Regions from separate parts of the Lonsdalea quercina genome, predicted to be linked through region 4. Evidence: predicted binding sites of a transcription regulator. Region 4 holds the regulator's gene; each other region holds the start of a gene.
What was found. The regulator CRP, encoded in region 4, controls carbon source genes, mostly activating them, when cyclic AMP is high. The targets are predictions, from matches to a motif close to ATGTGANNNNNNTCACAT.

Region 1 (2,208 bases), on a different contig from region 4:
AGCGAGGCGTCGGCAGAACCGCCGCCGCGTACTAGAATCCGCAGGCCGCCATTGCCCGAGTTGTATCCAACATACGGTTGGCGAAGCCCCATTCATTATCGCACCAGACCAGTGTTTTTATCAGATGATGTCCACTGACCCGGGTTTGTGTTCCGTCCACGATCGCGCTGTGCGGATCGTGATTAAAATCGGCCGAAACTAACGGTAATTCTGTGTAGTCAACTATACCACGAAATGCCCCTCGCGCTGAGCTTTGCAGCAGGTTGTTGATTTCGCAGACGTTTACTTTACATCTCACGCTAACGCTCAAATCGATCGCCGTGACGTTCGTGGTGGGAACCCGCACGGATATCGCTTCGAAACGATCCTGAAACTTCGGGAAAAACCGCGTGATTCCCGCCGCCAGTTTGGTATCCACCGGAATGATTGACTGGCTGGCCGCACGCGTGCGACGCAAATCATGGTGATAGGCGTCAATCACCGGTTGATCGTTCATGGAAGCATGAATGGTGGTGACGGTGCCGCTTTCAATGCCAAATGCGTCATCGAGCAGTTTTATCACGGGAATAATACAGTTGGTGGTGCAGGATGCGTTCGACACCAGACGGTGCTCGGACCGTAAATCATTGTGGTTGACACCGTACACCACAGTGGCGTCCAGATCTGGCGTGCCAGGATGCGAAAACAGCACTTTGCGGGCGCCAGCGGCCAGATGCGCTTCGCCATCGGCCCGACTGCCGTAAACGCCGCTACAGTCCAGCACGATGTCCACGCCCAGTTCTTTCCAGGGCAGGTTGTGCGGCTGCGGCTCGTGCAGCAGGCGGATGATGTCATCCCCCACGTACAACTGGTCGCATTCCTGACCGACATCCCACGAAAAACGGCCGTGGCTGCTGTCATATTTGAGCAGGTGAGCGATCCCTTCGGCATTCGCCAGTTCATTGATCGCGACGACGGAGATCTCGGCGCGCCGTCCGGACTCATAGAGAGCCCGCAGTACACTGCGTCCTATCCGACCAAAACCGTTTATCGCAATACGGATCGTCATGAAATTCCCTGTGCAATGATAAAACCGCTGGTCCTATAGAATAATCAGTACATCGTCAGGAATAAACCGTTGGTTATACCTTGCGTTCTCTTCGTCATCGGCCCGTAAAACCCGGCTGATTGAGCGGAAATGGGTGACTGCTCCGATGACTGAAACGCTTCAGCTAGCATAAACGAATTCATTGTCAAAGGGAATCGTCCCCACGGGCATGTGCCAGAAGAGTGACGTACGTCAAAAAAATGAATACAACTACTTGTCGCATTGAAAAAGCAGGGATCGAAGATAAAAAAAGCCGGGGAAATTCCCCGGCCTGTTTCGGCAAACGCAGTACTTATTTCAGCAAGGCTTTCGCTTTTGCGACCACGTTTTCGGTTGTGAAACCAAACTCTTTGAACAACAGCTCGGCCGGAGCAGACTCGCCAAAGGTGGTCATGCCGACAATCGCCCCGTTCAGGCCGACATATTTGTACCAGTAGTCGGCGATACCGGCTTCCACCGCCACGCGCGCGCTGACGGCGGCAGGCAAGACAGATTCACGGTACGCAGCATCCTGCTTGTCGAACGCGTCGGTAGAAGGCATGGAAACCACGCGCGCCTTCACGCCGTCGTTCGTCAGCTGCTGCCAAGCCGCCACGGCCAGTTCCACTTCAGAACCGGTAGCGATCAGGATCAGGTCAGGCTGACCTTCGCTGTCTTTCAGTACGTAAGCGCCTTTGGCGATATTCGCCAGTTGCTCAGCGGTACGTTCCTGCTGCGCCAGATTCTGACGAGACAGGATCAGAGCGGAAGGACCATCCTGACGTTCAATCGCATATTTCCATGCCACGGCGGTTTCGACCTGGTCAGCCGGACGCCAGGTGCTGAGGTTCGGCGTAACACGCAGGCTCGCCAGCTGTTCAACAGGCTGGTGAGTCGGACCATCTTCACCCAGACCGATGGAATCATGGGTATAAACATAGATGCTGCGCAGTTTCATCAGCGCCGCCATACGTACCGCGTTACGCGCATACTCCACGAACATCAGGAAGGTCGCGGTATAAGGAATGAAACCGCTGTGCAGGCCAATCCCGTTAGCGATAGCGGTCATACCAAATTCGCGCACACCATAATGGATATAGTTGCCCGCAGGATCTTCATTTAGCGGCTTGGAGCCTGACCAC
Region 2 (2,208 bases), on a different contig from region 4:
CAGACGACCCAGTACGCTACGCACCGCCTGCTCATCGTCGTTTTCCTGCTTCCACTGGCTCATCCAATCAAAGACCGTCAGCTCATCGTCGAACTCATATTCGTGATCCTGCGCATAGTAGCCAACCTGCACATTTTCAGACCATTTGACGGTGCCAACATCCGGCTCCAGGTCGCCGACCAGCGTTTTCAACAGCGTGGTTTTACCAATACCGTTGGTCCCGAGCACCGCGACTTTCTCTCCGACTTCAACCAGCAGTTTGAGTTTGCTGAATAGCGGGCCATTGTCGAATCCTTTCGCCAGATCTTCGATTTCCAATGCGTTACGGAACAGTTTTTTATCCTGCTCGAAACGGATGAACGGGTTCTGGCGGCTGGAAGCCTTGATCTCTTCCAACTGAATTTTGTCGATCTGGCGCGCGCGCGACGTAGCCTGACGGGATTTAGATGCGTTCGCGCTGAAGCGGCTGACGAACGACTGTAGCTCGGCAATCTGCGCCTTCTTCTTGGCGTTATCCGCCACCAGACGCTCGCGCGCCTGCGTGGCCGCCGTCATGTACTCGTCGTAGTTACCCGGATAGAGACGCAGTTCGCCATAATCCAGATCCGCCATGTGCGTACACACCATGTTCAGGAAGTGTCGGTCATGGGAAATGATGATCATGGTGCTGTTGCGTTCGTTCAGCACCTGCTCCAGCCAGCGAATGGTATCGATGTCCAGGTTGTTGGTCGGTTCATCAAGCAGCAGAATATCCGGGTTGGCAAACAGCGCCTGCGCCAACAGCACGCGCAGTTTCCAGCCCGGCGCGACTTCGCTCATCGGACCGTAATGCTGCTCCAGCGGGATCCCCACGCCCAGCAACAGTTCACCCGCGCGCGCTTCGGCGCTATAACCGTCCATTTCACCGTATTTCACTTCAAGATCGGCCACTTTATAGCCGTCTTCTTCGCTCATTTCCGGCAGCGCGTAAATGCGATCGCGCTCCTCTTTCACATCCCACAGTTCGGCGTGGCCCATAATGACCGTATCCAGTACAGAGTACTCTTCGAACGCGAACTGATCCTGGCGCAGCTTGCCGAGACGTTCGTTAGGATCGAGAGAGACATTGCCGCCGCTGGGGGTCAGATCGCCCCCCAGAATTTTCATGAAGGTGGATTTGCCGCAGCCGTTGGCGCCGATCAGGCCATAGCGGTTGCCGCCGCCGAATTTGACGGAGATGTTCTCAAAAAGCGGCTTACTGCCGAATTGCATCGTTATGTTATTCGTTACCAGCACAGTATTTACTCAGATCTAAGTGTGATTTGCCGCACATTATGCCATAAGCCGCCTTCAGAATCCCGGCCATCTACGCGCACTATTTAACCAGAGACGCTTCTGTGAGATTCTGAATATAAACAAGTGCTAATCTTGGATAAAAAAACCTATTATGTCGAAAAAACCCTGAAGGAAGCGCAAATGTCATCAGAGCGTCAGTTTAAACAGGTCGATGTCTTCACCCACCATGATTTCCAGGGTAACCCGCTGGCCGTCATTCTGAACGCCGAGGGGCTGAGTGATGAGCAGATGCAGGCCATCGCCCGATGGACCAATCTCTCTGAAACGACCTTTGTGCTACCGTCCACCGACCCGACGGCGGATTACCTGGTTCGCATTTTCACCCCCTCTCATGAACTGCCTTTTGCCGGCCACCCGACGCTGGGCACGGCGCATGCGTTGCTGGAAGCCGGACTCACGCCGCATGTCCCGGGGCAACTCATTCAACAGTGCGGCCTCGGCCTGATACCCATCAATCTGTCCGACAACGGTCAACTGGCCTTCAGAGCGCCGGAAGCCGCCATCGATAGGGTGGACGCAAGCCACTATGCCTTGATTGACACGGCACTCGGCAGCAACCATCGTCACGGCGACGTGCCGCCTTCCATCGTCAGTATGGGGATCAATTGGATGATCGTGCGGATGGACAGCGCCGCGTCCTGCCTGGGCGTCAGAATCGCTCAGCCCGCGTTTGAAAAACTGCTGGCGGCGACAGGCGCCGAGGGCATCGCCATCTACGGCCCGCACGATAGCGCCATGCCAACCGATTACGAAGTGCGCGCATTTTTCCTGCTGGATAGCGTGATTGAGGATCCCGTAACCGGGAGCGCGAACGCCTGCATCGCTCGCGCATTGCAGCATGGCAACGATTTGGACCACGTCACGAGTAAACTG
Region 3 (2,208 bases), on a different contig from region 4:
GGTATCGCTGGTCCACATCTCATCGCTGGAAAAGAAGGGGACGGACTTGATGACTTCGTCTATCGGTCTGCCACGAAGCGTCACGGCGGGATCGTTCAGTTCCAGCAGCGTTTTCGCCGAATGGTTAATCGCAGCGATATGCGACTGTTTGTCGATGGCGATGACGCCTTCGTCGATGGACTCGAGCAGCGCTTGCTGCTGGCGGACAAGCAGTTTGATCTCCTGCGGCTCCAGCCCGAACATCTGTTTTTTGAGGTTGCGCGAAAACCACCATGAAAACAGGAACAGCGCGATGAAAATCGCCACGATCCCTAACAGAACGTGGCTGACATTACTGAGCGACAGGCTGTCGATATGCGTTTTCAGATAGCCGACGGACACGATGCCCACCACCTCGTCGCCATCCATAATCGGCGCTTTGCTTCGCAGGGAAATGCCAGTTCCGCCGTGGCGTAGGGTGATCGTGGTCTTACCGGCAAGCACCTCCGCATTATCCCCGCCCACCATTTGGCTGCCGATCAGCTGAGCGTCCGAGGAGTGAAAGAGATGCACGGCGCTACGGTCGCCAATCACGATGAAGCTGGCGTCGCTGTTCTGTATCAACTTCTGTCCGAGAAGGTCAATGGCGGGGATATCGCGTTGTTTGACGCTGGTGATAAGCGTGGGGATCACGGCGATCTCTTTTGCCTGCACCTGCGCCCGCCCGCCCAATTCATTGTAGAGGCGTTGAGATGTCGCGCGATAATAATAAAGGCTGCCCATGGCTAATAACAGGGAGAAAAAAATCATCAAATAAATGAAGAGTCTGAGATGAAATGAAAGCCTGAATGCCATGTTGACCTAACGCCGCCAAGTTTGTTTTGTCTAAAAGTTCAATCTAGCATGAAAGGAGTGAAAGGGGATAAGCAGTACCCATTCTTGTGAGCGGCGACAGGTAAGCTATACGCAGGATTAATATAGACAGGCATATATGTAGACATTTATGGGCAAATGAATTTTATATCGAACATTTTAATTACCTTTTTATAACATAATCAGGGGATATATCCGACAGTCATATGGAGAGGAAAGTTAACGGCATCTTCATGAAAATTGTTTAATAATGTTAATTTGGTAACCATATGTTTTTTATCAGATTAATAATTAAAACTTTAAAAACCATAAGTGCCATTAAAACTCATTTTTCAATTTGAAGGTTATCACACAATAATTGTTTTTGACCTCCTAAAATGGCTGATAAAATAATATAAGGAGGAATGGGCATGAGTACGACAGATGATTCATATATCGCTGTAAAGGATAAAATCTCTGTGAAGCGTTCGCTTAAAGAAAAATGGTGGTATGTACTGGATACATACAAAATTGGTATTATTCCTCTGCCGCTATTCCTTCTGATCGGTCTATTAATCGGGCTTGACTGTCTGGACGGCAAACTGCCCAGCGACATCGTCGTCATGGTAGCGACGATGGCCTTTTTCGGTTTTGCCTGCGGGGAATTCGGCAAGCGTTTGCCGATTATTGGAAAAATGGGGGCAGCGGCCATTTGCGCTACCTTTATTCCCTCCGCGCTAGTGTATTATGGGTTGCTGCCTAAGGTCGTGGTCGACTCTACCACCCTGTTCTATAAGTCCACCAACATCCTTTATCTCTACATTTGCTGCATTATCGTCGGCAGCATCATGAGTATGAATCGGGACACATTAATCCAAGGCTTCATCAGGATTTTCTTTCCCATGCTGTGTGGCGAAATTGTGGGGATGTTGGTCGGCGTCGGCGTCGGGGTCGCGTTGGGCCTGGATCCATTCCAGGTGTTCTTCTTCCTGGTGCTGCCCATCATGGCGGGGGGCGTGGGCGAAGGGGCGATACCGCTTTCCATCGGCTACGCGACCCTGCTGCATATGGACCAGGGCGTGGCGCTGGGAAGAATATTGCCCATCGTCATGCTGGGTGGTCTGACCGCTATCCTGCTGGCGGGGATGCTCAATCAGCTCGGCAAGCGTTATCCGCACCTGACCGGCGAAGGGGAACTCCTGCCGGGCAAATCGAACGATGACAAGAAGACGACGGCGTTGTCGGCCGAACTGAGTGGCAAAATCGATGTGACCGCGCTGGCCGCAGGCGCCTTACTGGCCATCATGCTCTATATGGTGGGCATGCTGGGTCATAAATACATTGGTCTGCCCGCGCCGGTTGGCATGCTGTTTGCTG
Region 4 (2,208 bases):
GACAAGGATACCGCGCGCGACACGGCTTGTTCGGTCAGCCCTTTGCCGGTCACGATGAAATGCAGGTTGATGGCCGTGAACAGCCGGGGCGCTTCCTGCCTGCGCTCGGAGGTGAGACGCACCTCGCAGTCCGTCACATCGTGACGTCCTTTTTGCAGAATAGACACGACATCGATAGCGCTGCATCCTCCCGCCGACATCAACAGTACTTCCATCGGGCTTGGTGCTTTGTCGCCCGCATTGCCGTCCATAACAATCTGGTGGCCGGAGGCGGATTCGCCGATAAATGTTAACCCTTCAACCCATTTCACCCGCGCTTGCATAGCCTTACACTCCCACTCAACTTTTTTTGAAATTTTATCGCGCTTATGTAGAAAATGCCTGAGTATCAAGGCGTAATCATGCTGAAGCGAGACAACACAAGACAGTACTCTCAACCTGTGTTACAAACAGAGGCAGCATCCGGTGCGTTCTGCGCAATGTTGAAAACAGCAGTTTGCAGAGTCACCTGACAAAGAGGTTTCAGTCAATTCCCTGACAGATTTCGCCCATCGAAATTTGAATTATAACTAGAGTTATCATGCCTTACAGGGAACTCTGGGCCCTGTGATTTACGTAGTGAATTACAACAGAGGATAACAGCGAATGGTTCTCGGCAAACCGCAAACAGACCCGACTCTTGAATGGTTCCTTTCTCATTGCCATATTCACAAGTACCCCTCAAAGAGTACGCTGATTCACCAGGGTGAAAAAGCAGAAACGCTTTACTACATTGTAAAGGGTTCCGTTGCCGTATTGATAAAAGACGAAGAAGGGAAAGAGATGATCCTTTCTTATCTGAATCAAGGGGATTTCATTGGTGAGCTAGGCTTGTTCGAAGAAGATCAGGAACGTAGCGCCTGGGTGCGAGCCAAGAGCGCCTGCGAAGTGGCAGAGATTTCCTATAAAAAATTCCGCCAGCTGATTCAGGTCAACCCCGATATTCTGATGCGCCTGTCATCCCAGATTGCGCGAAGACTTCAGGTCACCTCCCAGAAAGTGGGCAATCTTGCATTTCTTGACGTCACTGGCCGCATCGCACAGACCCTGCTAAACCTTGCCAAACAGCCTGATGCCATGACGCATCCAGACGGCATGCAGATTAAAATCACTCGACAGGAAATCGGCCAGATTGTGGGCTGCTCTCGCGAAACCGTCGGCCGAATACTAAAGATGCTGGAAGATCAGGAGCTGATTTCAGCACACGGTAAAACCATCGTGGTCTTCGGCACTCGTTAGCCTCAACACTAGACTTATGAACAGCGCGCAACGCGCTGTTCACGCTCCGCTTAGAGATTCGATTCGCCCTTAACCACCCGAGCGACCGCTCTCGCAAACAGCGCCATACCCTCATCAATATCGTCCAGTTCAATCACCAGCGACGGCACAAAGCGGATAACGTCAGGACCCGCGACCAGAATCATCACACCCAACTCGGCGGCAGCCGTCAGAAAATCGCGCGCCCGGCCATGCCATTGAGGTTTCAGCTGTGCGCCAAGTAACAGGCCCATGCCGCGCACACCGTCGAATATATCGAATTGTTGATTGATGGCGTCCAGCGCGGAAATAAAGCGATCGTGTCTGGCGGAAACGCCCGATAGCACTATTGGTGTATTAATGACGTCCAATGCCGCTTCCGCCACCGCACAGGCCAGGGGATTGCCGCCATAGGTGGTGCCATGAGTGCCGACCTTCATGACAGAGGCGACGTCCTCGGTGGTCAGCATCGCGCTGATGGGGAATCCGCCGCCCAACGCCTTGGCGGTCGTCAGAATATCAGGCGTCACGCCATAGTGCATATAGGTAAACAGCTCGCCGGTACGCCCCATGCCGCACTGCACCTCATCAAACACCAGCAGCGCCTGATGTTGATCACATAGTTTTCGCACGCCTTCCATAAATGCCTGCGTGGCCGGCAGCACGCCGCCTTCGCCCTGCACCGGCTCCAGTACCACGGCGCACGTATGATCGTCGATCACCGCCTTCACCGCATCCAGATCGTTAAACGGCACATGAATGATATCGGCGGGCTTCGGCCCGAATCCGTCTGCGTACTTCGGCTGCCCGCCGACCGAGACGGTAAAGAGCGTGCGGCCATGAAATGCCTGATGGAAAGCGATAATCTTGGTTTTATACGGACTGAATCGTTCGATGGCGTAGTGACGCGCC

Region 1: a site for CRP is predicted at 1,268-1,285, ahead of epd (erythrose-4-phosphate dehydrogenase). Genes of this name have one in related genera too.
Region 2: a site for CRP is predicted at 1,295-1,312, ahead of BLU64_RS06050 (ABC-F family ATPase). Genes of this name have one in related genera too.
Region 3: a site for CRP is predicted at 1,188-1,205, ahead of BLU64_RS08405 (2-hydroxycarboxylate transporter family protein). Genes of this name have one in related genera too.

Annotation. Positions count from the first base shown of each region.
Region 1 covers NZ_FNQS01000004.1:270,334-272,541, forward strand. Annotated here, with positions in the region: gene epd (erythrose-4-phosphate dehydrogenase) at 32-1,048, opposite strand; gene tkt (transketolase) at 1,380-2,208, opposite strand, start outside.
Region 2 covers NZ_FNQS01000003.1:180,086-182,293, forward strand. Annotated here, with positions in the region: gene BLU64_RS06050 (ABC-F family ATPase) at 1-1,275, opposite strand, end outside; gene BLU64_RS06055 (PhzF family phenazine biosynthesis protein) at 1,456-2,208, shown strand, end outside.
Region 3 covers NZ_FNQS01000005.1:40,048-42,255, reverse strand. Annotated here, with positions in the region: gene BLU64_RS08410 (ATP-binding protein) at 1-834, opposite strand, end outside; gene BLU64_RS08405 (2-hydroxycarboxylate transporter family protein) at 1,263-2,208, shown strand, end outside.
Region 4 covers NZ_FNQS01000012.1:82,332-84,539, reverse strand. Annotated here, with positions in the region: gene BLU64_RS14905 (OsmC family protein) at 1-323, opposite strand, end outside; gene crp (cAMP-activated global transcriptional regulator CRP) at 646-1,278, shown strand; gene argD (bifunctional acetylornithine/succinyldiaminopimelate transaminase) at 1,329-2,208, opposite strand, start outside.